Regions from separate parts of the Shewanella sp. SM55 genome, predicted to be linked through region 4. Evidence: predicted binding sites of a transcription regulator. Region 4 holds the regulator's gene; each other region holds the start of a gene.
What was found. The regulator LexA, encoded in region 4, represses DNA repair genes until DNA is damaged. The targets are predictions, from matches to a motif close to TACTGTATNNNNATACAGTA.
Positions count from the first base shown of each region.

Region 1: recG (ATP-dependent DNA helicase RecG) is a predicted target of LexA. The motif match lies at 2,942-2,961, and genes of this name have one in related genera.
Region 2: recN (DNA repair protein RecN) is a predicted target of LexA. The motif match lies at 2,472-2,491, and genes of this name have one in related genera.
Region 3: L5L91_RS13815 (DNA topoisomerase III) is a predicted target of LexA. The motif match lies at 2,308-2,327, and genes of this name have one in related genera.

Region 1 is NZ_JAKKRS010000019.1:97,701-103,671, reverse strand. Features, by position in the region: gene L5L91_RS20210 (DUF3014 domain-containing protein) at 1-646, opposite strand, end outside; gene recG (ATP-dependent DNA helicase RecG) at 850-2,925, opposite strand; gene L5L91_RS20200 (response regulator transcription factor) at 3,117-3,713, opposite strand; gene L5L91_RS20195 (sensor histidine kinase) at 3,713-4,792, opposite strand; gene L5L91_RS20190 (tetratricopeptide repeat protein) at 4,911-5,615, opposite strand; gene L5L91_RS20185 (calcium/sodium antiporter) at 5,864-5,971, opposite strand, start outside.
Region 2 is NZ_JAKKRS010000002.1:408,958-414,928, reverse strand. Features, by position in the region: gene thiL (thiamine-phosphate kinase) at 1-119, shown strand, start outside; gene L5L91_RS05130 (phosphatidylglycerophosphatase A) at 135-629, shown strand; gene recN (DNA repair protein RecN) at 783-2,441, opposite strand; gene L5L91_RS05120 (AEC family transporter) at 2,570-3,532, opposite strand; gene lldR (LysR family transcriptional regulator LldR) at 3,823-4,722, shown strand; gene L5L91_RS05110 (DUF3319 domain-containing protein) at 4,759-4,992, opposite strand; gene L5L91_RS05105 (YjaG family protein) at 5,136-5,735, opposite strand; gene barA (two-component sensor histidine kinase BarA) at 5,710-5,971, opposite strand, start outside.
Region 3 is NZ_JAKKRS010000010.1:96,916-102,886, reverse strand. Features, by position in the region: gene purF (amidophosphoribosyltransferase) at 1-13, shown strand, start outside; gene L5L91_RS13825 (alanine/glycine:cation symporter family protein) at 140-1,618, opposite strand; gene L5L91_RS13820 (hypothetical protein) at 1,886-2,173, opposite strand; gene L5L91_RS13815 (DNA topoisomerase III) at 2,340-4,439, shown strand; gene L5L91_RS13810 (alpha/beta fold hydrolase) at 4,649-5,938, opposite strand.
Region 4 is NZ_JAKKRS010000016.1:90,804-96,774, forward strand. Features, by position in the region: gene plsB (glycerol-3-phosphate 1-O-acyltransferase PlsB) at 1-1,753, opposite strand, end outside; gene lexA (transcriptional repressor LexA) at 1,914-2,534, shown strand; gene L5L91_RS18225 (cell division inhibitor SulA) at 2,531-3,043, shown strand; gene coxB (cytochrome c oxidase subunit II) at 3,447-4,964, shown strand; gene ctaD (cytochrome c oxidase subunit I) at 4,974-5,971, shown strand, end outside.

The DNA.
Region 1 (5,971 bases), on a different contig from region 4:
CTTCCTCTAGGAGCGGCGTCAGTTGCTTGTAAGTTGTGATTAAGCTCTGTTCGTCCATTTTGGCAATCGAGTCAACATAGGCATCGTATCTGTGGAAACCCTCAGGATTTAAATACACTTTGTTGGTGATTTCTGAGACTGAGAACAGCTTCTCTGGTCCTTTAAGTGGGCTAACTTTACGGGTTAATTCACCCTGAGCTAGGTTATCCACGAATACCACAAATTGGCGGACGAGATCTTGCTGCACTAACGAAGAACTCAGCACATTGTTATTGATCATGGCGAGGGCTTTTTGTTGCACAAATGCATCACTTTCAGCCAGCACAGGCACAGGTTCTACGACAACTTCAGGCTCTGCCACTGCAGTGGTTTCAGTGCTATTGGTGTTCGTTTCTGTAACGGCAGGCGTCGTCTCTGTGGTTTCAGGCTCTGGCGCACTTTCGAGCGTCATAGGTTCAGATGGCGGTGTTTCAGGCAATACAATAGGGGCGTTAGGAATGAGTTTAGGTGAGTCAGAATCACCGCTGTAGTAATAATATCCTCCGGCAGAAAGTAGCACGACGAGCACTATCGCAAAAAGCGCAAAGCGATTGCTGCTAGAAGAAGTCTCTTGAGGTGTTATTCTATCATCTTGATTAACTTGCATTTTACATCCTTCGCTTGAGTGTCAAGGTAACTTGGTGAATACATGCAGCTAACATTAAAGTGCAAGAGCGGGCTATTTGAAGGCCGCAGGTTCATTTTGCAAGTTTCCATGCGCTTGTCTATAGCGCTTAGCTGAACATAAACAATTTATTTCGAGTAAAGGCAGATGTTACGCCTCGTTCTTTACCCTTTAATATTTGCGGCCTAAGCCTGCACATAGTGCTGTCTGTGCCCGAGCCAACGTAAAATAATTGCATCGACTTTTTCGGGAGCTTGCGCCATTACATGGCTCGCTAATTTCTGAATGTGTGGGATCAAAGCTTGATCGCGCACCAGATCGGCAATTTTGAGCTCAGCCAGTCCTGTTTGCTTAGTGCCAAGCACTTCACCCGGGCCACGAATTTCTAAATCTTTCTGCGCTATGATGAAACCATCATTGCTTTGTCTGAGTACGCTCAGTCTTTGGGTGGCGGTATGGCTCAACGGCGCCTTGTAGAGTAACACACAATGGCTTGCGATGGCGCCTCGACCGACTCGTCCGCGCAGTTGATGTAGTTGTGCTAGACCTAAACGTTCAGGGTTTTCAATGATCATCAGGCTGGCATTAGGCACGTCGACGCCCACTTCAATCACGGTTGTTGCTACCAGTAGATGAATAATGCCTGCCTTAAAGTCGGCCATGATTTGCTGTTTCTCGGCGCTCTTCAATCTGCCATGCACTAGGCCAATATTGAGCTCGGGCAGGACGAGGCGCAGTTCTTCGGCTGTGTCTTCGGCGGCTTGGCATTCGAGCACTTCGGATTCTTCAATCAGAGTACACACCCAATAGGCCTGACGTTGGTCGCTGATGACAGCGTTGCGGACCCGTTCAAGCACTTCGTTACGGCGTAAATCAGCAATCGCCACAGTGGTCACTGGAGTTCGCCCCGGCGGCAGTTCATCGATAATGGACGTGTCGAGATCCGCATAGGCCGTCATCGCTAGCGTGCGCGGGATCGGCGTTGCCGTCATGATCAATTGATGCGGGTGGAAACCTTGGTTCACGCCCTTTTCCCGCAGGCCTAAGCGTTGGTGTACGCCGAATCTGTGTTGCTCATCGATAATAATTAACGCGAGTTTGCTAAAGACTACATGCTGCTGGAAGATGGCATGGGTCCCAATTACCATCTGGGCTGCGCCAGATTCAATATCCGCAAGGGATTGGGTTCTGGCCTTGCCTTTAAGTTTTCCCGCCAGCCAACCTACCTTAAGTCCGAGTGGCTCAAACCAAGCGGCAAAGTTAGTTGCATGTTGCTCGGCCAATAACTCGGTCGGTGCCATCATGGCAACTTGATAACCGTTTTCAATCGCTTGTAATGCCGCCATCGCCGCGACTAAGGTTTTGCCAGAGCCAACATCCCCTTGCACTAAGCGCATCATAGGGTGCGGTTTTTCTAAATCTTTGCCTATATCAGCCACGACTCTTTGCTGGGCGCCAGTCGGTTTAAAGGGCAAAGCGGCGAGGAAAGGATTGAGCAACTGTCCCGTGGCCTGCATGGTGACAGCGGCATCTAAATTACTGCGCTGCCTTAGGCGTAACATGCTGAGATTGTGGGCGAGTAATTCTTCCTGCACGAGTCGCTGCTGTGCAGGGTGTTGGCCTAACTCTAAATCGAACTGAGAGATCCCCGCAGGAGGTCGGTGCAGCGTCTGCAGCGCTTGTTTAAGGCTGATGTTATTCGGTTGCAACTGCGGTGGCAGCAGCTCAGTTAAGCCACCCTCTTCCAGCAATACCAAAGCTTGCTCCGTCAGCTTTAGCCAACTCGCCTGTTTTAAGCCCTCAGTTGTGGGATAAATCGGCGTTAGGGTATCGCTTAGGTGAACATCTTCACCGGGATACACGACTTTATATTCTGGATGCACTATCTCAGCTTGATGACTACCACGGCGCACTTCACCATAGGCGCGGATCATCAAACCATTTTGCATGGCATTACGTTGGGCGACGGAAAAGTTAAAGAAGCGCATGCTCAAGCTGCCTGTATCGTCGCGCACATTGCAGACCAGCATACGCTTGCGGCCTTGGATTATTTGTGTCGATTGGATTTCAGCTTCTATAGTGCCGTAACCGCCTAGGCTGAGGGCGGCAATGGGATAGATTTGGGTTCTGTCTTCGTAGCGCAGGGGTAAGTGAAACAGCAGATCTTGTACTGTTGTGATGCCGAGCTTTGCGAGTTTCTCCGCGACCTTTTTGGCGACGCCTTTGAGGTCGGTGATCGGAACAAGATCCAATTGCTGCAAGTCGTTAGCACTCAATCACTGTGAATTTATACATATATTAACAGAGAATAAGCGTAAGGCAATCTCAAGGGGAATTAGGGTGTTATCAAATTTTGTTTGGAAGCATAGCTAATATCTTTCTGCGACCTTAAGGCCGCAAAATTGTTGATAAGATATCGTTAGGCTGAAAGCGTGGTTAACTGTGAGTGTTATTACAACCAGCCTTTTTGCTTGGCAATGCGGGCTGCATCGATTCGATTACTGGCATTGAGTTTGGCTATGGCTTCTGAGAGGTAGTTGCGAACAGTCCCTTCGGCGATAAAAAGAGTTTCGGCGATGTCGGAGGTGGATTTGCCTTCGCTAGCGAGGCGAAGAGCGCGGCGTTCTTTGTCGTTGAGCGGGTCGACATCGCCAATCGCCATCATGGCAAGTTCAGGATCGATCACTCGTTTTCCCGCCATCACTTGTTGAATCGCGTTGACTAAGGTTTCCGAGGGCGCATCTTTAAGCAGAAAGCCGCCCACACCCGCTTCGATGGCACGTTTAATATAGCCCGCACGGCCGAAGGTGGTAATGACCACAACCTTAGTTTGGCTATGTTGCTCCTTTAACCATGTAGCCAGCTCTAAGCCTGTGCGGCCGGGCATTTCGATATCCGTTAGCAAGAGATCAAAGCTTTGCTGTTTGAGTAAGCTTAGAGCTTCGTCGCCGTCACTCGCTTGGGTGATACTAAAACCCCCTGCAAGCGTGAGGAGTGCGGCGAGTGCTCCTCGCACCATAGCTTGATCTTCCGCCAATAAAATCTTCATTAATGTGTTGCTCCCTGCAAAGGTAAACTGACGGTAAATCTATATCCCTGTTCGAGATTATAGCTCAAGCTGCCGCCTAAACTGTCGAGACGCTCGCGTATACCAGTGAGGCCATTACCCTCTATAAAAGGTTTGGCCGCGGCATTGTCTTTGACTTCGAGCAGCAGGCGGTCTGATTGCTTAGAAAAGTGGATAGAGCATTCACTTGCACCGCTATGGCGAAGAATATTATTAATGAGTTCGGTGAGGATCAAACTCAGTTGGCTTTCTGTGCTTGCACCTAGCTTGGGTAGCTCACCACTGAGCTCGACACTTAAGCCTTTATCCCTTAAGGATTTACAAAGCTGCGTCACGCAACTCTCTAGGCCCTTGTGTTTGTAGTCTGACACTGTGTGGCGGATCTGGCTTAAACTTTCCCTTGCAATTTGTCCTAGCTCAGTCAATTGGGTTGATGCGAGTTCATATTCTTGTTTTGCGATAAGCTTTTCGGCTAGCTCAGCCTTAAGGGCGATGGAAGATAGGCTATGCCCCATAATGTCGTGTAGATCCCGCGCGATACGTTCACGCTCAAGCATAGTGGCCAAGGTGGTAATTTCTTGGGCACTTTGCTGTTCTTTCAATTTATGCCGATAACGTCTGCGTTCGGCGACACCAAACATGCCCACGCCGAGCACTAATCCCGAGCCGTAAAGCGGAAAGTAGTAACTGTTAAAGTGGTAAATCTCATTGAGGGCAAACAACAGGCCGATGAGGGCTGCAATAGCCAACAGACAGGTCCGGAGAGGATAAAAAAAGCCAATGAAGAAGGCTGCAAAGGTAAATAGCGAGATAGAGCCTGGGTTGATTGGTGTGATCGCTATTGCTATGGCCACCATAATGAGAATGGGCAGATAGGCGCTACGGCTATTGCACTTATAAGTCCAAAAATAACTGGCAATAAAAGGGATTAATACGGCAAAACTGAGGGCGATTTTCCAGCTTGGATAGGGATTTATGGCAAGTGGGATCAGATAAAACACTAAGTTTATCAAATACACCCAAGCAAGTTTTCGTTCGAGCTGAAGCGGAGTGCTTATCATGATGCCTCTGTGTCACTGAGTTGGTTGTTGAATGCCCACCGATGGCATCTGTTTTAATTTATTCTTTTTAGGGATTGGCGCTATCGTCAGCGCCATAGATCCCCGTTAACAACTTTGTCTATTTTGCACTTAATTGCTGATTTTGTTGAAGCAAAAATTTTGCCCAACCGTAATCTGCTTGTACTTTGATCGCTTGTTGCCAATCTTCAATCGCGCCTTGGCTATCGCCTAATTCCTGTTTAGCGAGCCCGCGCCACGTGTAAGCTTCGGCTTCACCCCAGCAAATATTGTCGCAAGGCTGGGCGAATCTTTCTATTGCTGTAGTGGCTAAGGTCTTAGCATTTTGCATGCTGCCGCCAAATATGGCTGGCGTGTTATAGGCGGCGATGGCTTTAACAAGTGCTACCCGTGGATTTTGTGGTTCTAATTGTTCGGCACTGGTAATCGCCTTGGCGGATTTCATGCCGAGCGTTGCACCTTTGCTATTGTCTAAGGCGATTTGCATGCCATAAACCGACGATAACAGCGCGAGGGATTCTGCATTCGCTTGGCTGGTTTCGAGTGCTTCTAATGTGGTTTGTGCTGTAGTCAGTGCGCTGCTAGCGAGTGTTTTCTGCCCCATTACATTGGCACTGATGGCTAAGCGATAGTTCGCATAGGCTTTATCATAATCTTGAGTGCTACCGCTCAGTTGTTGTAATTGCGTTAGATTCATCGCATTCGAGGCCGCGTCTACATTGGTGATGTTAGTGTTTGATGGCGTTGCTGCAAACGAGTGAGTACTGATAAGCAAAAAGCTGGAGGCGAGGAGTAATGTTTTCATGGTATTTCCTTATTGAGTGAGTTTCCCAATGTTTGGGTACGGGCTCATTATCAGAAATTCGATAGAAGAACTGCAGACACAAAGGTCATGGCTTTGGCATGACAAATGTCATCAGTTGAGTTGTGTGCTTATATTTTTTATGAGGTGTGCTTTAAAGAAAGTGCGTGATTAATAAAGTGGACAATACCTAGAGAGCAAAACACCGGAGAGGTCCCGGTGTTTTTTTATCGCAAATGATCAGCTAAGTGTTATACCACAGCTTGAGTGCTCGCTTGGTTTATTAGGTAGCCCAAGTAACCTAAGTAGCACAGTAGTAATACTGAACCTTCGCGGCGGCCAATACGAAATCCTGTCCA
Region 2 (5,971 bases), on a different contig from region 4:
TAAGCCATGCAGGAGCAAAGTTTGTTCGCGTAGGACAAATTTGTGCAGGCAGTAAGCTCAAGTTGCAACTCAATGGTGAGCCGTTTACGCCGCCGTATCACGGTTTCGAGCATTTTTAAGCGAAGAGCATGTTAATGAAATGGTTGTCAAAGGATCAGGTGCTAACGCGCCTGTCATTAAAAAATCCTGTCCACTTTTTGGCACTCGGTTTTGGTAGCGGACTCGCCGCTAAAGCGCCTGGTACTTTCGGTACCTTAGCAGCCATTCCCCTCTATTTATTGATGGCGCCATTACCGCTCACTTGGTATATCGGCTTAACTTTATTGAGCGCATTTGCGGGATTTTATATCTGCGGTAAAGCCGCTCAAGATATGGGGGTACACGATCACGGTGCGATTGTGTGGGATGAAGTGGTTGGGCTACTGATCACTATGATAGCGGCACCAGCAGGTTGGGGTTGGTTGTTAGTCGGCTTTGGTCTATTTCGCTTTTTCGACATCATCAAACCTTGGCCTATTCGATGGCTCGATGCCAAAGTTCATGGTGGCTTTGGCATTATGATTGACGATGTGTTAGCGGGCGTGTTTTCATTTATTTGTCTGCAAGGGCTAGTCTGGTGTGTTAGCTAACATTATCGTTAACCTAACATGATAGTTAACCCGGCATGTTAGTTAACATCTCCAACAACTAACCCTTAGTTTTTGATATGGCCCCTTAGCTTGTGATCTAGAGTGTGTAGATTCAAGCGTTTAGCTACCTCATTCGTTATCTAAACCATACTACTATTGCAGCAGTTCCCTTGCGTTCGCGAGGGTATTGCTGGTGATAGTATCGCCACCTAACAGTCTTGCAAGCTCTTGGATACGCTGCTCACGATCGAGCGATTTCATTGTGGTCTCAGTACTGCCTGCCTTATTAAATTTATCGACGAACATGTGTTGATGACCATTGCCCGCAACTTGCGGCAAGTGAGTCACGCACAGTACTTGGGTCGATTCCCCTAAGCTGCGTAACATGCGGCCCACCACTGCTGCGGTGGGGCCGGAAATCCCGACATCCACCTCATCGAAAATTAATGTCGGTGTGGCAACTTTCTTCGCGGTAATCACTTGGATCCCTAGCCCTATCCGTGAGAGCTCACCGCCAGACGCGACTTTCGAAATCGGTTGCAAAGGTTGGCCAGGGTTAGTGGTTACCATAAATTCGATATTGTCACTGCCATTGGCTGACATTTGCTCGGGGTGGAAATTGACTTCGATCGTAAATTTACCCTTAGGCATATTCAGTTCGTGGATTGACTGAGTCACCAGTTTGTCGAGTTCTTTAGCATAGCGGGCACGGCTTTGGCTGAGCTTTTGCGCATTGCTAAGATAAGCGGCTCTACTTGCCTCGACTTGAATCTGAATTTCTTCAAGTTTACTTTCATCACTGTCTAAGGTGCTTAGCTCAGCCTTTAATGCTAAATGATGCTCGGCCAGTTTATTCGGGCTAACATGATGCTTACGCGCCAGTTGCATGGCTTTTGATAGCCGTTCTTCTAAATAGGCAAAGTGGGTTGGATCGAGTTCAAGTTTACTCAAATAGTGCTGTAATTCGCCTGCACTTTCTTGCACTTGGATTAAGGCATCATTGAGCATAGTGTTGATATTGCTTAATGCGGGATCGTAGCTTTGCAGATCTTCGGCGAGGGAAACGACTCGGTTGAGTAGCGACTCTATATTGTTCTCTTCGCCCTCTGTGAGTATATCTAAGCTCGCCTGACAGGTATCAATCAACTCAGTGCCATTAGCCAGACGTTTGTGCTCTTGCTCAATCTCATCGAACTCATCAACTTTAAGATCAAACTCATCGAGTTCTTCTACTTGATATTGCACTAATTGCTTACGGGCAATACGTTCATGCTGGGAGGCTTCGAGTTGTTTTAGATCGGCCTCAATTTGCTTGCAGCGTTGAAAGCTAGCGGCAACCGTATCTATAAGCAATCTGTGGTTGGCATAACTGTCGAGCAGGGTGAGTTGATGTTCACTTTTTAACATTGCATGGTGCGCATGTTGACCGTGAATACCGATAAGCAACTGACCCAGTAATTTTAGCTGCGTCAGCGGCACTGGATTCCCATTGATGTAGGCGCGTGAACGGCCATCGCTACCAATAGTCCGACGTAGAATGCACTCATCATCGAGTTCAAGATCGTTATCTTCTAACCAACGTTTTGCCAGTGGAATATCATCCAAGGAAAAGCGGGCGCTGACCTCGGTTTTATTGGCTCCGGGACGAACACTGCTGGCATCGGCGCGATTGCCTAGGCATAGGCCTAGCGCATCGATGGCAATCGATTTACCTGCACCGGTTTCACCTGTGATGCTGGTCATACCGGGGCGAAAATCCAGTTCTAAAAAACGGACGATAGCGAAGTTATTAATGCTGAGTTGGCAAAGCATAGTGAATTCCTGTCGAAAAACATACCAAACCACTGTATTGATAAACAGTATATACTGATTTTATATACAGTAAAGTGGCTTGGGTGAATAATCGGCATTAGTGGCAGTAAATATTTTTAATTAACTGATTATGCATAGGTTCTTACTAAGCTTTCTAAGATAGGTAAACTGAAGAAAGTGACTAAGGTGCCAAATAGAATGCCTTGAGCACTGGTAGAAGCCTGAGTGTTATAACGCTGGGCAAGTAAGTACACGCTAGCCGCGGTGGGCAGTGCGCTCAAGATCACGCCCATGATCAGGTAGTCACCATTTACGCCAAAACGCTTAAGCATAAAGTAGACGAGTGTCGGTTGGATAGCCAGCTTGAAGAGGTTGATAAGGCTCAATTCGATAAAATTCTTGGGGCTAAATACGCTGCTATCTTTCTGGTAGCGCATTGCTTTGGCGAGTACCATGCCGATAGCAAATAGGGCGCAGGGGCTTGAGGTATTGCCTATTTGCTGGATCATTAGCGCCAGCCCTGACGGCAGTTTTATCTCTAGCGCCGAAATGCCGACGCCAATTAAGCTACCAATAACGATAGGGTTTTTACCTACCGCCATCGCCATTATGACTAAGGCGTGGTGTTGTCTTTGGGTGTTAGTGGCCAGTTCCATCGAGACTAAGGCGACGGCAAACATCAGCACGGATAATAAGCTGGCAATCGCGGCGGCGACTAAGGCACTTTGTTGCTGCGGAAAGAGGATGATGAGCAGTGGAATACCAATAAATGCCGTATTACCAAAGGTGGCATTGAGGGCTCGAATAGCGGCAACCGCATGCTGTTTAGGGTTAGCGATCAGCGATAGCCCAAGGCAGACAAGATAAGTGATTACCATAGCTGTGCTGTAGCCTGCAATAAATCCCCATTGCAAAATCTCGTCAATCGGCTGCTGGGCGAGGGCGATAAGCATGATCGCAGGGAACGCAATATAGTAGACATATTGGTTTAGCACTTGATCCGTATCGACGGGCAAGAGTTTTAGTTTTTGCACTAGTGTACCGAGCAACATGATCCCGAAGACGGCAAACAGAGGGGTTAAAATGGTCATTTCCCTCACTCATCCTTACGATTAAATTTGAATAAACTCGCCCACCGTCGTCATTTTACTGTTGCTATGATTCTTGGTGGCCAGAGTTACAGCACTTGCTTCTTTTTATGTCACTTTAGAGCCAGATTTAGCGCCAGCGCAGTAAAACTCGCCACAAAATAACATACCATTTCAATCTAAGGCTATTGCGCTATGGTCGTATAAGTGAATAATTCAATGTTTAAAACACAATCACTTAGTGAATTTAGCGTTTTAACGTCAATACCCAATATGTGAAATTAGGATATGCAATGAGTGATGATTTAGGCGCTGAACTACAACTTGTCTATCTTTTTGTGCATTTAGTCAATGCGGGCAGTTTTTCGCAGGCGGCGAAAGAGCTCGATATGCCCATCGCCACTGTGAGCCGCAAGTTAGCGAAGTTGGAAGAGAAGCTCGATAAACAGCTTTTTATGCGCAGCACCCGCAAGTTGCGACTGACAGAGGAAGGGCTGGCGCTCTTTCAACGCTACCAGAGTGTGGTTGCTCAATTTGATGAACTAAGTGGTTTAGGCAGTGATAAACCCGAGGGAACTTTGCGCATCGCCGCGCCGATTTCGATTATTTCCATTGTGTTTATTCAAGCATTGAATGAGTTTGGCCGTTTGTATCCTGATATCCGTTTGCACATTTCCCAGAGTAATGAGTTAGTGGATTTGATCGACAAAGGCATAGATGTGGCGATTGTTGGCGGTGCTCAGCCTGATTCTTCTTGGGTGTCGAGTACCTTAGGCGAGCTCGACTATTGCCTGTTTGCCACACCAGAATATTTGGCTCAGGCACCTAAACTTGAGCATCCCGATGATCTTGAAGCCCATCAACTGATAAAAGTCTGGCCGCTGTTTAATTGGCATTTAAAGCATCCAAGCGGCGAGTCTTTTTATTTTAATGGCCCGACTAAGCTCACCCTCACGGATTTACACGGAGCGATTCAGGCGACCTTAGGCCATGGCGGGATCTTGTATGGTCCTGAACTATTTGTAAAACAGCAGATTAAAGAGGGAAAACTCAAAGTATTACTGCCTGAATGGATTGGCGAACAGAGGCGAATTTCGATTTTATATCATCAGCGCAGCCAGCAGCCGCTAAAGGTAAGAGTCTTTATTGAGTTTATGCAGTCAAAGGCGCCAGAGTTATTCTCTATGCGTTGATTTAACCGAGTTATTCTTTAATAAGGGAACTGATTTTTAGCGTCTTTTAGGTTTTACGGTGTTTTTGCTCATGGTGTTTTGAGTTTGTTTTGCGTCTTGCAGGCTGGAGCGTGTCGCGGGCAGTATGCCGAGTTCTAAGAAGTATCCCACTAAACGCCGTAGTTCAAATAAAGAACCGATACGCTGTTGATCTTTGATGGTCAGTTTCCAACTGTCGGTTCGTCCTTCGCTATTGGTTAAGATAAATCCTTGATAAACAATCTTTCTCATTGGAATAACTCAATCTTTATTGATGCTATTTATAGCAACTGGATATCTTTGACGGGATTCGTTGGTGAGGGTGTAAAACGATGATCCCTTTCTTATTCTGCATGGATAATAGGTGCTTGAGTAACCCCAAGCACCCCCATCAATTAAGCGACGCTGATACCGATATTTGATACGCCAGCTTCGATAATGTCTTTGCGTAAGCCTTTGACCAGTTCCGCTGTGATCTTCGGATTTTCTTCAATAATTTCCAGCAGAGAATTTTGTAATTCTTTCTCTTCTTCCATGACTTCATGGGCGAAAACGAAATCATCTAATGCTTCATCCACCAAATCGACATCGCTGATCGCTTCGATGTAGTTAGCCACTGTGCTGGATGATAATTTGCTGATATTGACTATGTCTTCTTCAATTTTGCCTTGAATCGCACCCAGTAAGGTCGATATGGCGACCACAGCATCCATGGCAGGATAGACGCCATAGGCTTCAAAATCAGCAGGATCTGGGGTGTTATCTTCCAGGCGTTGCAGATGCACATCGACATTGAATTTGAGCTTGGAGTCGTACTGGGATTGCCACAACAGTTCTAATGCGGTACTCAACACAGTAGGATCGCCAAACTCACAGACTTCGGAAAACAGTTGATAGTTGGGCAACATACGTTGGCAAAGTGCAGTGGCAAAGAGTTGTTTTTGTGGCAGTGTTAACGCCTTGAGACGTTTAAAGAAGCCCGTTTTTTTGGTCATCTGTTATTTCCGCTGATAGCTGTGATATCACTTGATTTGCCGCAGATTCTACCTTAGTTAACTCATCAAGTAACTCTAGTATTTCGGGTTCGAGATCTTCAACCGATGTTTCACGTTTTAGTGCCGATTCAATTTCTTGGCATAACCTTTGGGTTGTTGGCACGCCGCAGTAGCAGCTCGCACCATGCAGCTTATGGATAGTACTGAGCATGATTGGGTGATCGTTTTGACTTAGC
Region 3 (5,971 bases), on a different contig from region 4:
CTGTCACCCATAAGGATTGTGGGTCATTCAGTATCGTAAAATTTGTGTCCTTTTTGTTCTAAACGATACAAAAAAGCCAGTGAGAAATCACTGGCTTTTTAATGGCTTATATTTGCTTAACGGAGCATAGTGGTAACGTCTACGTATTTATACGTTGCGCTGTTTCAGTCATTACATTTTCTTCAGCGTGTTTGCGTTCAACCCAGTAATCCGCATTTTTAATCCCCAGTTTTACCGGGTCAAAAAGTGGCTCTATGCCGAGTGCTTGTTGTGATTCATAATCTTTAAGGCAAGTGAATGCGGTTTTCCTTAATAGAATAATGGCAATAATATTGAGCCATGCCATGAGTCCGACACCAATGTCACCCATTCCCCAAGCCATATCAGCCGTTTTAACTGTGCCGTATACGGTTGAGCCAATGATCACGACTTTGAGAACGACCATGAACCAAGGATGATTTACTTTACGGTTAATATAGGCAATGTTGGTCTCGGCAATGTAGTAATAAGCCACTATGGTCGTAAAGGCGAAGAAGAACAGTGCGATAGCCACAAAGATATTGCCAAATCCTGGCATCATACTTTCCATTGCCGTTTGTACGTAGCCTGGTCCTGCAGCGACTCCGGCAATGCCGGTATAGAGCGCCGCACCGTCAGGGCCCTGAACATTATACAGTCCTGTAATAAGCAGCATGAAACCAGTTGCAGAGCAAACGAATAAGGTGTCGATATACACAGAAAAAGCTTGAACTAACCCTTGTTTGGCTGGATGGCTTACCGCCGCTGCAGATGAGGCGTGTGGCGCTGTACCTTGACCCGCTTCGTTGGAGTAAATCCCCCGCTTTACCCCCCACATGATGGCTAAGCCTAAAATGGCACCAAAACCCGCATCAAAGCCAAAGGCACTTTTGATAATTAACCATAAAATACTCGGTAGCTGGCCAATATTTAGCGCTATGATGACACAAGCCACTATGATGTAACCCAGTGCCATAAAGGGGACGACGGCACTGGCAAAGTGAGCGATACGTTTTACACCGCCAAAAATAATAAAACCAAGAAGCATAGCCAGTATGGCTGCAGTCACATTAGGATCTATGTTGAAAGCAGTTTTTAAACTTGAACCAATCGAGTTAGCTTGTACGCCCGGCAGCAGGATCCCGCAGGCAAATATGGTCGCAATTGCAAATACCCATGCATACCATTTCATGCCTAAGCCTTTTTCAATATAAAAAGCAGGTCCACCGCGATACTCACCATTGATTTTTTCTTTATAGACTTGACCTAAGGTAGATTCAACGAAAGCGGAGCTGGCACCGAGAAAGGCAACCATCCACATCCAAAATAAAGCGCCAGGACCACCAAAGGTGATTGCTGTGGCAACCCCTGCAATGTTACCTGTACCGACTCGACCCGCTAATGTCATCGCGAGTGCTTGAAAAGACGAGACTCCCGCATCAGTACTCTTACCATCAAACATCAGGCGTATCATTTCTGGCAGATGGCGCAGCTGTAAAAATCGAGTGCGAAGGGAGAAATAGAGCCCTACACCTAGGCAAAGAAAAATAAGTGCAGGGCTCCAAATTACACTATTGATCGCGTTGACAATCTCATTCATAGACTCCGATTCCTTTATTGTGTTGTTTTAGCAGAGTTTTTAGGTTTACGGTTATTCAACAGATGTTGAGTTAGGACATTCACTTTTGATTAAGACATTTTTTGTAAATATCCAAGATACTCAACATAACTATTTTTTAGGGAGCTTCATAGTTAAAGTGTTAAATATTTGAAACCAATGTGTTTTGAAATTGAGTTTTAGCATGGGTAAATAGAGCGGAGGGGCGAGTTAACTCGAAATACGGTAGTGATTTATTATGAATGTCAGTTATCCCATTACCCAAAGTAGCATCCACACGCCGAATAAGCTGCTTAAGCTATGGCGCGTGATTTGATGGCTGAGTAATAGAGATAAACTCACAGCAATAGGAATGACGAGAATGAATCCCCATGCTAACGGCATATCGATGATTTTCATTTGTCCCAGCCAGGTACTGGTGAGCATGCTTATTGCGAGTAACATTAAGCTATGGAATATCAATAACTGATTGAATCTTAATATTAATGCTGGAGTTATTGTCATAGCCTGTCGCGCATTTATTGCAAACTGTCCCATAGTCACTCCTTAGTTATTTAGTGTATCTTATGCCTTGTTGAGAATCATTCGCAATTGAATTTACACTTAAGCTTTTACATTTAAGCTCGGTTTACTACAGAAATTTGCACTCAACTGGCGTTTGGGCTAAATTATACTGTAATTATATCCAGTGCTTGGTGTTTGTATGATTCTCTATATCGCAGAAAAACCTAGCCTAGGGCGGGCCATTGCCGATGTATTGCCTAAACCCCATAAAAAAGGCGATGGATTTATCGAAGCCGCCAATGGCGATTGTGTGTCTTGGTGCGTTGGTCACTTGCTCGAGCAAGCAGAACCTGATGCCTATAATCCCGAATTTAAGTCTTGGAAATTCGAGCATTTGCCAATAGTGCCAGACAAGTGGCAACTAAAACCTAAGGCCGCAACCCGCAGCCAACTCACAGTGCTTAAACGATTAGTCAAACAAGCCAACACGCTGGTTAACGCGGGCGATCCCGACCGTGAAGGGCAGTTACTCGTGGATGAAGTGATTGCCTATCTTGGCGTGACGGGGGACAAGCTACATCAAACCCAGCGTTTACTGATCAGTGACTTAAACCCACAAGCTGTAAAACGGGCTCTAACGCAGCTACGCAGTAATCGCGAGTTTATTCCTTTATCCACATCGGCCTTAGCCCGCAGTCGTGCCGATTGGCTCTATGGCATGAATATGACGCGTGCGTACACCATCCAAGGTAAAAAGGTCGGTTATCAAGGCGTGTTATCCGTCGGCCGAGTACAAACGCCATTGCTTGGGCTAGTGGTGCGCCGTGATGAAGAGATTGCCCACTTTCAATCTAAACCTTTTTATGAAGTACTGGCGCATTTGGCGACCGAGAAGCAAGAAACCTTCAGCGCCAAGTGGCAACCTAGCGAAGCTTGTCAGCCCTATATGGATGAAGAAGGACGAGTGTTAGTGAGAGGGTTAGCGCAAAATGTGGTGAGTCGCATCAGTGATAAACCCGCCTTAGTCACTCAATTAGTGGCTAAGGACAAGAAACAGAATCCACCATTGCCCTACAGCTTATCCGCGTTGCAAATTGATGCGGCGAAACGGTTTGGCATGAGTGCTAAGGATGTGCTCGATACCTGCCAAAGTTTGTATGAACGTCATAAACTCATTACTTACCCACGCTCCGACAGTCGTTATTTACCCGTTGAGCAACATAACCTTGCGCCTTCGGTACTTAAGGCGATAAGTGACGGTGCTGCTGAGTTATTGCAAGGTGCTGATGCACCCGATCCCCGTCTTAAATCTAAAGCATGGGATGATAAAAAAGTGGACGCCCATCACGCAATCGTCCCCACAGAGAAGACGGCTAACTTATCTAGCTTGAGTCAGCGTGAGAGGCAGTTATATCTTCATGTTGCTCGCCAGTACTTAGCCCAGTTTTATCCGGCTTATTGTTACAGTGAAACCACAGTGCAAGTGACAATCGAGGGTGGCTTATTTAATACCAAGGCGCGTCAGGATAAATCCCTCGGCTGGAAGCAACTCTTTGCCCGCCAAGAGCCAAATGGCAGTAAGGTGAGTGGCAACAAGTCGACGGAAGAAAGCACAGGTAAGGACGATGAGGAGAATGACGAGTTTATCGGTCAATTACCACCTTTGAAATTGGGACAGGCCTTGCATTGTACTCGAGGCGAATTGTTGGAGAAAAATACTCAACCACCAAAGGCCTTTAACGATGCCACTTTACTCGGTGCTATGACGGGTATTAGCCGTTATGTGACCGATCCTGAGATCCGTAAAATTCTTAAAGAAACCGACGGATTAGGTACAGAGGCCACCCGTGCAGGTATTATCGAATTGCTGTTCAAACGCGGTTTTTTACAACGCTTAGGTAAATCTATTGTCTCGACAGACGTGGGGAAAGGATTGATTAACAGCTTGCCCGCGAGTGCGACTACGCCGGATATGACAGCGCTTTGGGAAGCGAGCTTGAACGGCATTTGCCATAAAGAAACCTCTTATCAAGCCTTTATGCAGCCACTGCTCGGCACCTTATCCACGCTTATCCAGAATGCAGGCGCACAACTGCCAACCGCGCTTAATGGTTTACAAGGCCAAGGTTATCGTAAAACGGCAAGTAATAAATCTGGTTATCGTAAGTCGCCTTACCGCAAAGCCTCGAGCTCGGCAAAACGGGCAGGCACTGCAAGTACAGCTAAAAGCAGTGTGAAGAAGTCAGTGGCTAGTGCTGGCGCAAGGAGTCGAACACGCAAAGTGGCTACAGAGGCTTAATAGTCACGAGTGCGTTGTGATTCTGTTGTAGGGGAGATTAGACCTTAAGCTATAACGCTTTCACAGCACTGAATTTGGGCAAAAAAAGAGTAAACCAAAACGGTTTACTCATACGGAAATAGGTCGTTAAAGCTTGCCAAAATCACTCAATTGATGAGGAGCAGGCATATAATCTCAGCATTAACTTAATTAGCCCTTAAAGCTCACATTTATCTTAAGGTGTCGCCTCGGTTTAAGCTGATGAGCTTATCCAGTATGCGTTCTCCATCCATGCGGATGCCGTTATGTTCATATTCTGATGTTAACCAATACTTTAGCCTGCCAACTTGTTTTGTGGTTTCTAAACTGTATTGCATCTCTACAAACATATCTTCACTGTAAATGGCCGCTGCAACAGGGACTCGGTTTTGTGCCAGTTGCTCTAGATTGTAAAGTGCTGGCCAATCTGATTTATGGGCGAGGATTTCTGCCGCGGCTTTAAGCGGCACTAAGTGACTAAATTGGTCAAACATCCATGGGTATATCATCTCACCTGTGAATAAAAACGGTTTACCTTGTTGATAGTTAAAGGCGGGGAATTGCTGTCTAACCCTGTGTGCAGACCATTGTGAAGCTGAGTGTTGACAGTAGATGGCTTCATGCAACAGGGCAAAAATAGGGTTAGTGTTGTAATCGAGCATTTGACCGAAATGATTTAAAAATAACGGGTTAACGACTGTCCCTGAAGCCGTGTTGATCAAGGCTTGTTCAAGCAAATAATAAACCGATTCAGGCCCTTGCTCCATTCCAATATTAATACCCAGCAGTTGCAACATTTCAACCGTGAGGCGTTCACCCGTTGCCAAATACACTTCATTTTCAAGCAAATGTTTTGCTAAGCGAGTGACGAGATGTTGAGCATCGTGGAAGCGTTGGAAAAATTGTTTATTCTTCGCCAGTACGCGTTGATAAGTCGCAAGATAGACGTCGTCGCTGCTACGGGTTAATGATGGTATGCCACCCGTAATATAGGCTTCGCTGACGCCTTGAGGGGCGGCGCTTAAATAATGTAACACGCAAAATCCCCCGAAACTTTGGCCGAGAATCGCCCACTTATCGGCGGGACAAAGCTGGGCACGAATCGTTTCGGCATCACGAATGATATTGTCAGCCCTGAAATGGCTTAGGTAATCCGCTTGAGCTGCGGGATCTAAATGTTGCAGGCTTTGGTAATTAATCGGTGTTGATAAGCCTGTACCACGTTGATCGAGTAATAACACTCGATATTCTTTTAATGCGCGGCGGATCCAGCCGCTGTTGCTGGCGGGACGCATGGCCGCAAATCCAGGGCCGCCTTGAAAAAATACGATATAAGGTAGTTTTTTATCTTTGTTTTCTGGGCTACAGAGTTCTCTGGCAAACACTTGGATTTGCTCTGCAATTGGATTTTGATAGTTGAGGGGCAAGGTAAAAGTGTGTTTCTTCGCCAGCACTCCGGCGAGAATAATATCGGGTTTCATCAAACAACCTTAATGGCAGAGGATCATGTTATT
Region 4 (5,971 bases):
GCTCTAAACCTTGCTGCACTAAATGCTTACCATCACCTTCGGCAACAGATGTATAAGAAGTATAAGGCACTTTTTTGAGTAGGGTCAGATACAAATCAAGCTGACGCTCCAGCAGACTACGTTCTAAGGCGTTTTGATCTGTCGCCAGTAAAACTAAGCTAGTCAAAGTCACCGAACTCGCGGCTGCGGCATCATTGATACGCGTCATCACCCGATTAGCCAGCACGTTTACCGCTGGCGTTAACCAACTTGGTTTCTGCTCGGGATCATCGGCCAACTCAGCACGCCAGTTTGGCGCACGCTCATTTAAGAAATTTTGCAGGGTAATAGGCTCGCCAAAATTCACATAACCTTGGCCAAAATTACCTAATTTGCGAATGGCACCGAACACCTGCCACACAGATTCTTTTTTCTTTTTCTTACCGCTTAACTCTTTATGGTAAGTCGCCACTTCCATCACATGGTCATAGCCTAAATACACAGGCACGAGCGTGACAGGACGTTCAATACCGCGCAGTACGCTGTTCATCGTCATGGCGATCATGCCAGTTTTCGGCGCCAACAGACGGCCAGTACGTGAACGACCACCTTCGGAGAAGTATTCCACCGAATAACCTTTAGCAAACAGCTGGTCTAAATACTCACGAAATACTGCGGTGTACAGCTTGTTGCCATTAAAACTACGGCGGATGAAGAAGGCACCACCGCGACGGAACATAGGTCCCGCGGGCCAGAAATTGAGGTTAATGCCGGCAGCAATGTGCGGCGGAACCATGCCTTGATAATACAAAATATACGATAACAGCAGGTAATCCATGTGGCTGCGATGGCAAGGCACATAAACAATCTCGTGGCCATCGTGGTGTAACTGCCGAACTTGCTCGGCGCCTTTAATGTTGATCCCGCTGTAAAGCTTGTTCCACAGCCAAGTTAAAAAACGCTCGGCAATACGCACTAAACTGTCTGAGTAATCGGCAGCGATTTCATCGAGATACTCAATAGCCGTCTCGCGCGCTTGGGTCTCAGAAATCTTTTTACTGGCGGCTTCTTCTTGAATCGCTTTGCGCAGCGACTCAGATTTGAGTAACGAATGAAACAGTGCTTGGCGGTTTGGCAGCACAGGCCCTGTCATTACCTTACGTTGACGACGGAAATGCACGCGCGCAACCCGTGCTAACTTATGGGCAATCCCCATGTCGGTGCCATGTTCGTCAGCCATGTAACGCAGGGATACGGCATTCGAAAACTGCACGAAGTTATGTCGACCTAAGAACAGAATCATCAAGCACTTGCGCAGCCAAGTCGGGTTTTCCCGCTCAAATACGGCCGCCTTCATAGTGTCGTCTTCTTTCCCTGGCGTTCGGCCCCAATACAGGCTCACGGGTACCAGTTGAATATCTAATTCAGGACGTTCCTTATGCACGGCTAACAAACGCATAAAGCATTCGAGGAAAGGCTCATTACCAGCACGTTCGCCAAACAGTGGCTTACGTCCTTGAAGACAGACAACCCGAGGCGCAGTCACACCATTAGCCACTAGAGGCTCATAAGGGCTTGGTAAGCCTAACTTAGCCGTTATTTCGCTCAAAGCAGCGATGTCACTGAGGGATTCTGTTTTCATCACATAAACAAGGGGTCTGGAAGCATCCAGATTCAGATCGGCAAAGGGATCCTGAGGCACCACAATAGTGTGCACTAAGTGTTTTTGGATCCAACGTAATGATTTCAACCAAAGAGAGTCGTGTTTAGGCATTATTCTTATGCAATTAAGTGCGTTTACTAGCCCGATAGAATACCAGACTATGGGCAATATTCGCTAATTCTCTCCAACATAGCTAAAAAGTGGTTAATACTTGCGCTGCAAATAATACTGTATATACTAACAGTAACTGTATAGAAAAACAGGAAACACCATGAGACCTTTGACGCCACGCCAAGCTGAAATTTTAGAGCTAATTAAACGAAATATTGCCGATACTGGCATGCCACCCACTCGGGCAGAAATCGCAACCCGTTTAGGTTTTAAGAGCGCCAATGCGGCTGAAGAACACCTTAAAGCGTTGGCGAAAAAGGGCTGCATTGAGATCATGCCTGGCACATCTCGGGGCATTCGTCTGCCTGCGGAAATCGAAGATTTGACTGAAACAGGTTTACCGCTCATCGGCCAAGTGGCTGCGGGTGAACCTATCCTCGCCCAGGAACATGTTGAACAGTACTACCAAGTCGACCCAAGCATGTTTCATCCCGCCGCCGATTTTTTACTGCGAGTAAAAGGCGACAGCATGAAAAATATCGGCATTCTCGAAGGTGATTTGCTGGCAGTTCATAAAGTAGAACAAGCTAGAAATGGTCAAGTGGTTGTCGCTAGAGTCGATGACGATGTCACTGTTAAACGTTTCGAAAAAAAAGGTAATGTGGTCTATCTACATGCCGAAAATGAAGATTACTCCCCGATTAAAGTGGATTTAGGCTTCCAAAGTTTAACAATTGAAGGACTCGCCGTCGGTGTGATCCGTAATGGAGATTGGCTATGAATAAACTACTTGGCAATGCCCCCCGCCATCCGGGCCTGTGGCTCGATGAAGTCCGTGATGCCGACTATGACTGGCACCATGCGCCCATCGCCTGTATGCCAACTAAGACTCAAGGTCGCCAAGAATTAATTCATCTGAGTGCACAACTCGCTCAGTTAAGCCAACAGGGCCGTTGGTTAGTGCTCATCAACCCTCCAAGTATTGGCTACAAGCAAATGCTCGCCAACGCAGGTGTGCGTATGGATAGAGTTTTGCTGGTACATGCTAAAGATGAAGTCGAAACCCTGTGGGCGATGGAAAAAGCCCTAACAAGTGGTACGTCCAGTGCAGTCATTACTTGGACTCAATCATTGGATGCACGGGATAATCGACGCCTACAAATCGTGGCTAAAAGTGCCCGAGCTATGGGCATAGTGCTTGAAGACGTAAACAGTCACTTACATGCAGACGTACGTATTGAGCAAGGCAATCTCTTCGGTCAGCAATCTTTTTTTAGCGCTGTACACTAAATATTCATTTAATTTTTTACCTTGAAAGCCGCCTCACCTATGAATGTGAGGCTTTTTTTTGGCAATTTTTCAGATAATTAGATAAATAAGTGATCTTGATCAATATTTAAACAGCAAGTATGGTTGGTTAAGTCGGTGATGATATATCACCTTCCGTGGTCAATGAATCGAGTATTTATCGAACTCGAAGCGCCACTAAAAATAGAGAACAGATTTATTTCAGCAGTATGTGCCAGCGTGGCTAATTACCAGCAGTAACAATACTTGATTAAAAGTAACAGCCGCCAACGCACGTTGAAGTCAAAAAAGCTTTTTTGGGAACTGAAGAGTTTGCATAGAGTTGAGACTTACTGTGTTGCTCTTCTTTGTAGTTGCTATTCGCAATTGGCAGAGGAGAAGTCTTGTGAAGCAATTGTTGTATTGTTTACTCGTGGTGCTTTTCGCACCACCGTTGACCGCCGCGGACATGCGGTTCAACATGACCCCTGGCGTGACCGAGATCAGTGGCAAGGTTTATCACTTGCACATGACCATCTTGTATATCTGCTGCGCAATAGGCCTAGTGGTCTTTGGCGTCATGATTTACGCCATGATCAACCACAGAAAATCCAAAGGCGCTGTCGCGTCCCACTTTCACGAAAGCACTAAAGTTGAAATCGCTTGGACGATTCTGCCATTTATCATTTTGATCTTAATGGCGATTCCAGCGACAAAAACTTTAATCGCAATGGAAGATCCCAGCAACGCCGATCTCACCGTAAAAGTCACGGGGTCCCAATGGAAATGGCATTACAGCTATTTCGATCAAGATATTGATTTTTATAGCATACTGACAACACCCAGAGCACAAATAGAAGGCACCGAAACCAAGGGTGAAAACTATCTATTGGAAGTCGATAAACCGCTCGTTCTACCGATAAACCGCAAAATCCGCTTTCTGATGACTTCAGAGGATGTCATCCATTCTTGGTGGGTACCCGCCTTTGCAATTAAGAAAGATGCCAACCCTGGATTTATCAATGAGGCTTGGACTCGCATCGACAAACCCGGCATTTACCGTGGTCAATGCGCCGAGCTCTGCGGTAAAGACCATGGTTTTATGCCTATCGTAGTACAAGCGTTACCCGAAGCCGAGTTTGAGGCTTGGGTCACAGAGCAGAAACAAGCCGCAGGTGCTGCGGCTGAAGCCGCTCAAGCCGCTTTATCACAAACCCTAAGTAAAGAAGAGTTGATGACTCAAGGTGAACAAGTTTACCTCGGGCACTGCGCAGCCTGCCACCAGCCCAATGGCGAAGGGTTGCAAGGCGTATTTCCGCACCTTAAAGGTAGCCCGATTGCAACGGGACCGCTCAGCGGCCACCTTGAAATTGTGCTCAACGGTAAAACGGGTACAGCCATGCAAGCGTTTAGTAAGCAATTGACTACACAAGAAATCGCGGCAGTGACTACCTACGAGCGTAATGCTTGGGGCAATAATACTGGCGATGCAGTGCAAGCCAAAGACGTCAACGAGTACATGAACGGCAATTCTGCACAAACATCCGCCGCGGTACCAAGCGGTACAACCCCGACACCCGCACCTGCAGTCGATCCCGCAAGCCTCCCCACACTCAGCCATGACGCCCTCATGGCCGAAGGTGAAACTGTCTACGCGACCTTCTGTGCTGCCTGCCATCAAGTGACAGGTGCAGGAATACCACCCGCCTTCCCCGCGCTAGTGGGTAGTGCTATCGCCATTGGACCAGTCGCCAATCACATCGATATTGTGATGCTCGGTAAAACAGGCACGGCTATGCAGGCATTTGGCAAACAGCTTAGCCCACAGCAACTTGCAGCAGTCATTACCTATGAACGCAATGCTTGGGGCAACAATACCGGCGATACAGTGCAACCTGCTGATATCGCAAGTCATGGACAGTAGGGGATAATGATGAGCACAACGACTCAAGATCAAACCGCAGCCCATGATGACCATCATCATGGTGCGCCAAAGGGCATCATGCGCTGGCTGCTAACCACCAACCATAAAGACATAGGTACTTTGTATTTATGGTTCAGCTTCATTATGTTCTTAACCGGTGGCGCTATGGCCATGGTGATCCGCGCTGAACTCTTTCAACCTGGATTACAATTGGTCGAGCCCAACTTTTTCAACCAAATGACAACTGTTCATGGGCTGATCATGGTATTCGGTGCGGTAATGCCAGCCTTTACAGGGCTTGCTAACTGGCTGATCCCTATGATGATAGGAGCGCCCGATATGGCGCTGCCACGGATGAATAACTGGAGTTTTTGGATACTCCCCTTCGCCTTCACTATCCTTCTCAGTTCGTTGTTTATGGAAGGTGGCGGACCAAACTTTGGTTGGACCTTCTACGCACCACTATCAACAACTTATAGCCCAGATAGCACGGCGCTCTTTGTATTTTCTATTCACATCATGGGGATAAGTTCGATCATGGGCGCGATCAACGTGATTGTGACCATAGTGAATTTACGCGCGCCAGGCATGACATGGATGAAGTTACCATTATTTGTGTGGACTTGGCTTATCACGGCATTCCTACTGATCGCGGTTATGCCCGTACTCGCGGGCGCAGTGACTATGGTGCTGACCGATAAGTTTTTCGGCACGAGTTTCTTCGATGCGGCTGGCGGCGGCGATCCTGTGATGTTCCAGCATATTTTCTGGTTCTTCGGCCACCCTGAAGTTTACATCATGATCTTGCCGTCCTTTGGCATCATCTCTGCCATAGTGCCCGCCTTCAGTCGTAAACCCTTATTTGGCTATGCATCCATGGTTTATGCTACGGCTAGTATTGCAATTCTGTCATTCCTCGTGTGGGCGCACCATATGTTCACCACAGGTATGCCAGTGTTTGCCGAGCTGTTCTTCATGTATTGCACTATGTTGATTGCAGTGCCAAC